Linked DNA regions of Collimonas fungivorans. The protein of the gene in region 2 interacts with the protein of the main gene of each other region in a pairwise test. Links are inferred from orthologs where the notes say so. Each region holds a gene or a part of one and is shown on either strand. Other genes may lie near its edges.

Region 1 (3,000 bases), 3.9 Mb from region 2 along the record:
CATGCATGCCGTTCAGGCGCCCTTGTTCCAGCCCGATCGAGGAAGCTTCGATGGCCAGCGCCGCTACTCCTTGCCGGCGCATGTTGCTCAGCGCCTGCTGCAATAGCAGCGCATCGGGCGTGGTGTTGCCGGTTTCCTCGAACTCGCCGCGCTCGCCTTGCGTATAGATTCCTGTGCCCAGGGTGCCGATCACGCCGGTGGCCTGGCCCAGGTGCGACAGCGCATGGCCCAGCCATTGGGTGCAAGAGGTCTTGCCGTTGGTGCCGGTGACGGCAACCACCAGCATGTCTTTGTCTGCCTGGTCGTAATAGCCGTGCGCGATCTGGCCGCTGAGCCGCTTGAGCCCGCTCACTGCGCGATGGGCGACACGCCATGCCGCATCTCCATCCCTGTCCCAGGCAAATTTTTCCTTCTCGTACAACACGGCGGACGCGCCGTTTTCCAGCGCCTGTGCAATATAGGCGCGACCGTCCGCGGCATCGCCGGGATAGGCGAAAAACACATCGCCGGCTTTCACCTTGCGCGAATCCGACACCAGTTCTGCGCCGGCCGGAGCCACGCTGTCCAGCCACTGCTGGATCTCCGGCAATTGCTGTAGCTTAGGCTTTGTCACAAGCCCTCCTGCGGACCGTCGGTCGGGATGATGATGTCGGTGACGCTGGAATCCGGCGGCACGTTCAGCGCCCGCAAGGCGTTTGCCGCAACCGTCGCGAACACCGGGGCGGCGACGTCGCCGCCGAAGTGCGAGCCAACGCTAGGTTCGTCCACCATGACCGCAATGATCAGGCGCGGATCGGAAGCCGGCGCAAAACCGACAAAATCGGCGATATATTTTTTAACGTATTTGCCGCCTTCGATCTTGTAGGCGGTGCCGGTCTTGCCGCCCACCCGGTAGCCAGGGACCTGGGCCTTGGGCGCGGTGCCGCCGGGCGCGGTAACCCGCTCCAGCATGGCGCGCATGGTCAGCGCGGTTTTTTCCGATACCACGCGCTGGCCGACCGGAGGCTCGTTGACTTTCTGGAACGACAGCGGGATCAGGTCGCCGTTGCGGGCAAAGATCGTGTAGGCATGCGCCATCTGGATCAGCGATACCGAAATGCCGTGGCCATAGCTCATGGTGGCCTGTTCGATAGGCCGCCACGATTTGAACGGGCGCACGCGGCCGGCGACCGCTCCGGGGAAACCGAATTTCGGCTGCTGGCCAAGGCCGACAGTAGTGAACATCTCCCACATTTCCTCGGCCGGCATTTGCAGCGCGATCTTGGCGGTGCCGATATTCGACGACTTCTGGATGATCTGCGCGACACTCATGTTCCACACCGGATGCGGATGGGAATCGCCCACGGTGGCGGTGCCGATCGTCATTTTGTCGGGAACCTGGAAGGTGGTGGTGGCCTGCACCCGGTTGGTATCGAGCGCGAGCGCCACGGTAAACGGCTTGAGCGTCGAGCCCGGTTCGAAGGTGTCGGTCATCACGCGGTTGCGCAGCTGCGCGCCGGTCAGTACCGAGCGGTCGTTCGGGTTGTAGCTGGGCAGGTTGGCCAGCGCCAGCACTTCGCCGGTCTTGGCGTCAACTACCACAATGCCGCCAGCCTTGGCCTTGCTCTTGGCCACCGCTTCTTTCAACTGGGTAAAAGCGATGTACTGGATCTTGCTGTCGATCGACAGCACCAGGTCCTTGCCGTCATGCGGCTCCTTGACCGCTTCGATATCCTCGACGATACGCCCGAGCCGGTCCTTGATCACGCGCCGGCTGCCGGTGGTGCCAGCCAGGTTTTTCTGCTGCGACAGCTCCATGCCGTCCTGGCCGGCATCTTCCACATTGGTGAAACCGACCACGTGCGCCATCACCTCGCCTTCCGGGTAGAAGCGCTTGTATTCCTTGCGGGTCTCGATGCCGTCGATGCCAAGCTTGATGATCTGGTCCGACACATCCTGCTCGACCTGGCGCTTGAGGTAGACGAAATTGCGGTCGGAATCGAGTTTTTTGCTGAGTTCGGCATAGCTCATGTCGAGCAGCTTCGCCAAGGCCTGCAGCTTCTCTTTCGGCGCCGCCTGCACATCCTCAGGAATGGCCCAGATCGCTTTCACCGGCACCGACGAGGCCAGCACCTGGCCGTTGCGGTCGGTGATCTTGCCGCGCGTGGCCGGCAGCTCCAGCGTGCGCGCATAACGCGACGCGCCCTGCTTTTGCAGGAAGTCGGTGGAAATCCCTTGCAGCCACAAGGCCCGCACGATCAGCGCCAGGAAGGCCGCAAACATGGCGAACAGCACCACCCGCGAGCGCCAGACCGGCAGCTTGACCTTGAGCATCGGGCTGGCCGAAAACGGCACCCCCTTGCCGGCGGCAATCCGTCCTGCGTGGGAGCTGCGCGGGGGATTGCGCGTCATTTTTCCCCCACCGTCAGGTATTGGGTGCGAGCAGCGGTCAGCGGCACCATGTTCAGGTCGCGCGTGGCGCTGGCTTCAATCCTGGCGTTCTTGCCCAGCGTCGACTGGTCGAGCTGCAGCTGGGCCCATTCGATATCGAGCTGGCGCGACTGGCTGGCCGCCCGTTCCAGCTCGATGAACAGCTGGCGCGCCTGGTACTGCGCGTTGACCAGCGCCAGTGCGCACAGCACCAGCGCCAGCGCCAGGACAAAATTGAGGCGCCCGCTCACGGCTGGACTCCGGCGGCAGCAGAAGCACCGGCAGCAGCCAGGCGCTCGCCGACCCGCATGATGGCGGAACGCGCGCGCGGATTGTCGGCGACTTCGGTATCGGATGGCTTGACCCGCGCCACCAGCTTCAACTCCGGCTGCGGCAGGTCAATGGCGCGAATCGGCAGGCGACGGTCGGGCTGCGGCAGCCTGGCTTTGGAAGCCATGAACTGCTTGACGATCCGATCTTCCAGCGAATGAAAGCTGATCACGACTAATCTCCCTTGCTGGGCCATCTGCCGAAATGCCTGATCCAGTACTATCTCGAGTTCTTCAAGCTCTTGATTGATGAAAATCCGTA
Region 2 (8,058 bases):
TGCCTATCCGCTCTGGGCCAGGCGCTCGACCTTCCGCCGCAAAACCGGCGTGATGCTGGTGACAGAAGTATTTTTCCCCGAGATCGAACAACTGCAGAGGACGCGGCCGGATCCGAAGGCGATGGCCTCCCAGCCTGTCAGGCAGGTTGTTCCGGCCTATCAACAACATTCATTTGACGCTGCGGCACAGCCGGCAGCGGTATCGTCAGAAATCCACACAGAAATTCACAAGTAAAGCGCATGCAATGAATCTATTTTTTGAAGAGTCCGGCGACTTTAAAGCAGGGGTTGTACTGTCGCAGCAAGGCGAGGCCTATCAGGTCGAACTGCAGTCGGGCAAACGCAGCAAGGTCAAATCCAAGGATGTGCTGTTGCAATTCACCGCGCCGACACCGCAACAGCTGCTGGAAGAAGCGCAGCAGATCGCGCAAGGGATAGAGCTCGATTTCCTGTGGGAAGTCGCGGGCCAGGAAGAATTCGGTTTTGCCGAGCTGGGTGCGGAATATTTCGGCCATGCGCCGTTGCCGGCTGAAGCCGCGGGTTTGCTGCTGAGCCTGCACACGGCGCCGATTTATTTTTATAAAAAGGGCAAGGGCCGTTACAAGGCGGCGCCGGAAACCTCGCTGAAAGCGGCCCAGGCCGGCATCGAAAAGAAAAAGCAGCAAGCCTTGGTGCAGGCCGAATATGTAACGCAGCTGAAGGCCGGGCAACTGCCGGAGGTGATGAAGCCGCTGGCGCTGCAGCTGCTGTTCAAGCCGGACAAGAACAGCATCGAATACAAGGCGCTGGAAACCGCCTGCAATGAATTGCAGACATCGCCGCAGCGCCTGATGTTGACGGTAGGCGGCATCGCCTCACCGAAGCAGTTGCATCTTTCCAGGTTCCTGCTGGAATTTTTCCCCAAGGGTTCAGGTTTTCCCAAGATCGTCATTCCAGCGGTAGCGGAGCTGCCGCTGGCATCGGTGCAGGCATTTTCCATTGACGATGTCACTACTACCGAAATCGACGATGCCTTGTCGGTGCAGACGCTGGCGGACGGCAAGGTGCGGGTCGGCATCCACATCGCGGCGCCGGGCCTGGGCATCAAGCGCGGTGACGCGCTTGATGCGATCGCGCGCCAGCGCATGTCGACCGTGTATATGCCGGGCGACAAGATCACCATGCTGCCGGACGAGCTGGTCGAGGCCTTCACCCTGGCCGAAGGCAAGAACTGCCCGGCGCTGTCCCTGTACGCCACGCTCGACCCTGCCGACTGGAGCGTGGTCAGCACCGAGACCAAGGCCGAACTGGTGCCGATTTCAGCCAACCTGCGCCACAACACGCTGGACGAGCTGGTGACCGAGGAAAATCTCGCCAACGACGCCGGCGAGTATCCGCACAAGGCTGACATTGCCTTGTTGTGGAAATGGATACAAGTGCTGGAGCAGGGCCGCATGGCCAAGCGCGAAAGTTTCGGCTTGCGGCCGGAACAGAACAATCGCGTCGACTTCAACTTCTACGTGGAAGACGAGATAGTCACCATCGCTCGCCGCAAGCGCGGTGCGCCGCTCGACAAGATCGTGGCGGAGCTGATGATCTTCGCCAACAGCAGCTGGGGCAAACTGATGTCCGACCATGGCGTGCCGGGCATCTACCGGGCGCAGGGCGGCGGCAGCGGCGGCTGGGCCGCCAAGATGCAGGTGCGCATGGTGACCCACGCGGCGCCGCATCAGGGGCTGGGAGTCGACCAGTACGCCTGGAGCACCTCGCCCTTGCGCCGGTACACCGACCTGGTCAACCAGTGGCAGATCCTGGCTTGCGTCGAAGGCGGAGTCGCGGCGCCCTTGGTCGCCCCATTCAAGCCGCGCGACGCCGATCTGTTCGCCATCGTATCCGGCTTCGACGCCGCTTATTCCGGTTATGGCGATTTCCAGTCGAACATGGAGCGTTACTGGTGTCTGCGCTGGCTGGGCCAGGAACAGGCGCAGCATGGAATGCGCCAGGTCGAGGCGGCAGTGCTGAAAGACGAAATCCTGCGCCTGGCAGAGATCCCGCTGATCATCAAATTGCCAGGCATGCAACAGCTGGCGCGCGGCACCCAGGTCAAGCTGGACATCCTGCGCTGGGATGAGGTCGAACTGACGGTCGAGGCACGCTTGCTGGAAGTCTCCGCGGCGCCAAGCACCGAGGCCCAGCAGCTGGAGCCGGAGGACGAAGAGGAAATTTCGGAAGAACTGGATGCGGCAATGGACATGCCGCACGAGACAGCGCATGAAGCGGTGGACGCGCTGCCGGAGGATCCTGCGGGCGATACGGCCGCCGAGCCTGGGAGCGCTATCGGGGAGATCAAGCCACTAACGGAATGAACTCTCGCGGCAAGCTGAAGAAAGCGACGGTAAATTTCCCGTGGGCATCTCTCTGCACCTCTCTATGCCGTAGAATCTCTCTCTTTTATAGCCATTTTTAGCTCACGCGTGAAATCTTTTTTCCAAAATCGAATCCTGGTCGGCGCCATTGCGGCGTCGGTATTGGCGCATGCGGGCCTGCTGGCGGTGCGCTTTGCCGCGCCGGAAGCGTTCAGGCTGAAACCCACCGACCCGTTGCTGGAAGTGATCCTGGTCAATGCCAAGCACAATACCAAGCCGGTCAAGGCGGAGGCGCTGGCGCAAGCCAACCTGGACGGCGGCGGCAATGCCGATGCCGGCCGCGCCAAGTCGCCGCTGCCCGATATGCGCAAGTCGGAAGACGGCGACAACGTGCAGGCGACCAGGCGCCGGATCGAACAGCTGGAACAGCAGCAGCAGCAGATGCTGGCGCAGATGCGCAAGGAAACGCCGCTGAAGATGCCAGTCATGGATCTCAACGACAAGGTCAGCGACAACACGCCGCAGCCTAGCGGCAAGGACATGGTCGAGAGCGCCAAGGCGATTGCCCGCAAGGAAGCGGAAATCGCCAAGAATATCGACGATTACAACAAGCGGCCGAAAAAGACGCAGATTACGCCGAGCACCCGCGCCGTCGGTTACGCCGCCTATTACAAGTCGTTCCAGGACAAGGTTGAAAAACTGGGCACGCTGAACTTCCCGAAAAAGAATGGCCGCAACCTGTACGGGCGGCTGGTGGTGTACATTCCGATTTACCAGGACGGTTCGCTGTACACCAGAGAGGGCGGCCCGCGGATCGAGCGCGGCTCAGGCAATCCCGAGCTGGACCGCGCCACCCTGAAAATCATTGAGCGCTCCGCCCCGTTCGGACGCTTCCCGGAGAACATGCGCAGCAGCGGCAAAGACGATGTGTGGGAAGTGATTTCCACTTTCGAATTCACCCGTGAAGGCTTGCTCGAAGCGCAACTGATGGGAGGAGTCAACCAGTGACTGCAAAGATGACTGCGGCCTACGTAGTGATCGGCAATCCGATCGCGCACAGCAAGTCGCCTGACATCCACGCCCGTTTTGCCGCCGAGACCGGCCAGGACATGCGTTATGCACGCTTGCTGGCGCCGCTCGACGGCTTTGCCGCGACAGTGCAGGAATTCATCGGGCAGGGCGGCCGCGGCGCCAACGTCACCGTGCCGTTCAAGCTGGAAGCATATGCGCTGGCGAACAGCCTGACCCCTCGGGCGCAGGCTGCCGGCGCCGTGAACACCTTGAAATTCGACGGCGCCGAAATACTCGGCGATAACACTGACGGCGTCGGCCTGGTCACCGATATCGCGGACAATGCCGGTTTCGACCTGGCGCATAAAAAAATCCTGCTGCTGGGCGCCGGCGGCGCCGCGCGCGGCGTCTTGCTGCCGTTGCTGGAGCGCCAGCCGGCGCAACTGACAATCGCCAACCGCACCGCGGCCAAGGCGCAGCAGCTGGTGCAGCAGTTCCAGCCATACAGCGGCGCCGGCTGCACATTGAGCGCTTGCGGTTTTACCGAAGCAACGCAGCAATACGACCTGGTGATTAACGCTACTTCGGCCAGCCTGCAGGCAGAGCTGCCGCCGCTGGCCGCCAGCGTATTCGGTCCGGCGACGCTGGCTTACGACATGATGTACGGTCCTCAGCCGACCATATTCATGCGGTTTGCCGCCAGCCATGGCGCCCTGGTGCGCGACGGCCTGGGCATGCTGGTGGAGCAGGCGGCGGAATCGTTTTTTATCTGGCGCGGCGTGCGGCCGCCTACCGATGCGGTATTTACCGCCTTGCGCGCGCAGCTTTAAGCGTTTGTTAAGTTAATTATTTGCAGGGAACGGGGATGAAGCCAGTCGGCAAGCTTGTGTTGCGCTTATGTATGCTGCTGATTGCGGCCGTCCTGCTGCTGCAGCTGTATTTTTTCCTGCAGATCGGCTGGTGGGTCGATCACAATCCGAGCTCCACCAGCTTCATGCGGCACCGCTTGTCGGAGTTGCATGAAACCGTGCCCGATGCACAGCTGCAATTCAAATGGGTGCCGTACTCGCGCATCTCGAATAACCTGAAGCGCGCAATCATCGCCTCGGAAGACGCCAATTTTTCCGAGCATGACGGCGTCGACTGGGATGCCTTGCAGCAGGCTTACGAAAAAAATGCCAAGAAGGGCAAGGTAGTGCGCGGCGGTTCCACCATCACCCAGCAGTTGGCGAAAAACCTGTTCTTGTCCGGCGAGCGTAGTTACCTGCGCAAGGGACAGGAGCTGGTGATTACCTACATGCTTGAGTTCTGGATGGACAAGGAACGCATATTCGAAATTTACCTGAACGTGGTGGAGTGGGGCAACGGCGTGTTCGGCGCCGAGGCCGCGGCCCAGCATTATTTCAGGACTTCCGCCAGCAATCTCGGCGCCAGCCAGGCCGCGCGGCTCGCGGTGATGCTGCCGAAGCCGCGTTTCTACGACAAGAATCGCGGCTCGGCATATTTGTCGCAACGCACCGGCCTGATTTTACGGCGCATGGGATCGGCCGAATTGCCTTAATATACGCCCTGTCGGAAGTTGTTTAATTGGCAGCGAATCCCCCGTTGTAGGGACGCAAGAAACTGAAAAGCAACTTCCCTGAAAATCAGTCGAGGTAAGCATGATCAATGTATTTGTTTTGCAAAACGGCCGCCTCAACCAGGTCAACATCGAGAGCCACAGCGACCTCGAGAAAGTACAGCCGGTATGGGTCGACCTGACCGAACCGAACGACCAGGAACGGGCCTGGGTCAAGAGTATCTACGGCGTGACCTTGCCGGGTGAAGACGAGGTCAAGGATATCGAGGCATCCGCCCGATACTACGAAGCCGAAAACGGCGACTTGCACCTGCGCACCGATTTCCTGTTCGAAGAAGACGACGGTCCGTCATCGACCGTTACGGTCGCCTTTATCCTGGCGCGCAATATCCTGTTTTCGGTACATGGAGAAGATTTGCCGGTGTTCCGCCTGGTGCGCATGCGCGCGCGCTCGCGGCCGGGCTCTATCGGCGATTACAAGGACGTATTGCTGGACCTGTACCAGACCGATGCCGAGTACTCCGCCGACGCCCTGGAGGGCGTATACAAGCAGCTGGATGAGGTCAGCCAGCGCGTGCTGCAAAAGAAACTGACCGACCAGGCCGCGGCCGAAGCCCTGAGCGCGATGGCGCATGAGGAAGACTTGAACGGCCGCATCCGGCGCAACATGATGGATACGCGCCGCGCGGTGAGTTTCCTGATGCGCGGCCGCCTGCTGAGCGTGGACCAGTTTGAGGATGCGCGGCAGATCCTGCGCGATATCGAATCGCTGGACGGCCACACCGCCTTCCTGTTCGACAAGATCAACTTCCTGATGGATGCGACAGTCGGTTTCATCAACATCAACCAGAACAAGATCATCAAGATCTTCTCGGTCGCTTCGGTGGCGTTCTTGCCGCCGACCCTGATCGCCAGCATCTACGGCATGAACTTCCGTTTCATGCCGGAGTTTGAGTGGCATATGGGTTATCCGCTGGCGCTGGTGCTGATGGTGTGCTCGGCGATCACGCCGTTCTGGTATTTCCGCCGGCGCGGCTGGCTGAATTAAGGCAGAGTGGGATACTTGAAAGAAGTAGGGTGGGCAGGTCTTTTTGCCCACGCGTTATAGAATTGAAGTCACGCGTGGGCACGGGTGCCCACCCTACGTCCCAGGGTTAAACCAGCTGTGCAAATGCACCGCGTGCTGCGGCGATGGTGGTTTCGATCACTGCATCGTCATGCTGCGCCGAAACAAAACCTGCTTCGAACGCCGACGGCGCCAGGTATACGCCGGCGTCCAGCATGGCATGGAAGAATTTGTTGAACAGGTCCTTGCTGGACGCCATCACCGCTGCATAACTGTCCGGCACCGCTGCAGCAAAATACAGGCCGAACATGCCGCCGATCGCATCGCCGCTGAAAGTGACGCCGGCTTCTTTTGCTGCCGCGCTCAGGCCGTTGACCAGCTTGCTGGTCTGGGTCCCCAGCCTGGTGTAGAAACCAGGTTCCTGGATCAGCTTGAGGGTGCTCATGCCGGCCGCTACCGCCACCGGATTGCCGGACAGCGTGCCGGCTTGATATACCGAACCGAGCGGCGCCATGTGGCCCATCAGGTCGGCGCGGCCGCCGAACGCCGCCACCGGCAGGCCGCCGCCTATCACCTTGCCCAGCGCGGTGATGTCGGGCTTGATGTCGTACAGCGCTTGCGCGCCGCCCAACGCCACGCGGAAACCGCACATGACTTCATCGAAAATCAGCACCGTGCCGTACTGCGTGCACAGGCGGCGCATGGTTTGCAGGAATTCCGGCGTAGCGCGCACCAGGTTCATGTTGCCGGCAACCGGTTCGACGATCACGCAGGCGATCTGGTCGCCCATGTCCTTGAAGGCGTCTTCCAGCTGCTGGGTGTTGTTGTAGTCGAGCACCAAGGTGTGCTTGACGAAATCTTCCGGCACGCCGGCCGAAGTCGGATTGCCGAAGGTCAGCAAGCCGCTGCCGGCCTTGACCAGCAGCGAATCGGCATGGCCGTGGTAACAGCCTTCGAACTTGACGATCTTGTCGCGGCCGGTAGCGCCGCGCGCCAGGCGCAGCGCGCTCATGGTGGCTTCGGTGCCGCTCGAGACCAGGCGCACCTGTTCTATCGACGGCACCAGCTTGCAGATTTCTTCCGCGATCTCGATTTCGCCCTGGGTCGGCGCGCCGAAACTCAGGCCGCGCGCGGCGGCGTCTTGCACTGCCTTGATCACGGTCGGGTGGGCGTGGCCGACAATCGCCGGGCCCCAGGAGCCGATGTAGTCGATATAACGACGATCGTCGGCATCCCAGAAATACGGGCCTTCGGCGCGGGTGATGAAGCGCGGCGTGCCGCCTACCGAACGGAAGGCGCGCACCGGCGAGTTGACGCCGCCGGGAGTGGTCAGCTGGGCGCGGGCAAACAAGGTGTCGTTATTGGAAGTCATGTCGTGATCGTCGAAAAATAAGTGTGGAAAGATGCTGGCGCGCGCTGTGTATGGCAAATACACTGAAAAATCAGGAAGCCTCGCCGCCGTCCTCGTCGCGCCGTTCCAGGCCTTCTTCGCGGGCCCAGAAATAACGGTCCGGGATCAGCTTGCCCATGCCCAGCCGCTGTGCGGCGGTGACCGCCGCCAAGGTGAATTCCTGCGCCTCGGACACCGCTTCCGGCACGTCCAGGCCGTTGGCCAGCATCGCTGCGATCGCCGCCGACAGGGTGGTGCCGGCGCCGCTGAAAGAGCCGGAAATGCGCGGCCAGCTGTCTTGCCGCACCACGCCCGATTCATTGAACAGGGTGTTGCCGATTTCGGCGGCAGGGGTCGGTGTGCCGGTCACGAACAGATATTCGCAGCCGAGTTCGATGATGCGCATGGCGTCCAGGCTCATCATGTCTTCGGACGAAGGTTCGCGCCAGGTTTCGGCCAGGCGCGCCAGTTCCACCGCCGATACCAGCATCACCGTGGTTTGCGGAACCAGCAGTTCGCGGATCGCGGTCAGCAGGTCTTCGCTGTCTTGCCCCTGATCTGGCATGGCCGATAAGAAAGGGTCTAGAATCAGCGGGATTTCAGGATAATCCGAAACGATCTCGGCGATCACCGAAACGCTTTCGATGCTGCCGACGGCGCCTACCTT

What was found. Proteins that work in one complex are often made in the same cells at the same time.
Region 1: the proteins of mtgA (region 2) and CFter6_RS22100 interact in binary tests that used the Escherichia coli proteins (3 or more experiments, as listed by UniProt). The link is inferred for Collimonas fungivorans from one-to-one orthologs.

Annotation. Positions count from the first base shown.
Region 1 is NZ_CP013232.1:5,049,333-5,052,332, forward strand. It holds CFter6_RS22100 (peptidoglycan D,D-transpeptidase FtsI family protein), read right to left. Parts: upstream 2,392-3,000; coding sequence 610-2,391; downstream 1-609. Other genes in the region: CFter6_RS22095 (UDP-N-acetylmuramoyl-L-alanyl-D-glutamate--2,6-diaminopimelate ligase), read right to left, coding at 1-613; ftsL (cell division protein FtsL), read right to left, coding at 2,388-2,660; rsmH (16S rRNA (cytosine(1402)-N(4))-methyltransferase RsmH), read right to left, coding at 2,657-3,000. UniProt on the Escherichia coli protein: Essential cell division protein that catalyzes cross-linking of the peptidoglycan cell wall at the division septum. Required for localization of FtsN.
Region 2 is NZ_CP013232.1:1,130,390-1,138,447, forward strand. The notes cover bases 3,129-6,069. They hold mtgA (monofunctional biosynthetic peptidoglycan transglycosylase), read left to right. Parts: upstream 3,129-4,221; coding sequence 4,222-4,917; downstream 4,918-6,069. Other genes in these bases: CFter6_RS04910 (TonB C-terminal domain-containing protein), read left to right, coding at 3,129-3,353; aroE (shikimate dehydrogenase), read left to right, coding at 3,362-4,186; corA (magnesium/cobalt transporter CorA), read left to right, coding at 5,018-5,983. Also shown: CFter6_RS04900 (chorismate--pyruvate lyase family protein), read left to right, coding at 1-235; CFter6_RS04905 (ribonuclease catalytic domain-containing protein), read left to right, coding at 246-2,345; more of CFter6_RS04910, read left to right, coding at 2,454-3,128; hemL (glutamate-1-semialdehyde 2,1-aminomutase), read right to left, coding at 6,090-7,373; thiD (bifunctional hydroxymethylpyrimidine kinase/phosphomethylpyrimidine kinase), read right to left, coding at 7,444-8,058. UniProt on the Escherichia coli protein: Peptidoglycan polymerase that catalyzes glycan chain elongation from lipid-linked precursors. May play a role in peptidoglycan assembly during cell division in collaboration with other cell division proteins.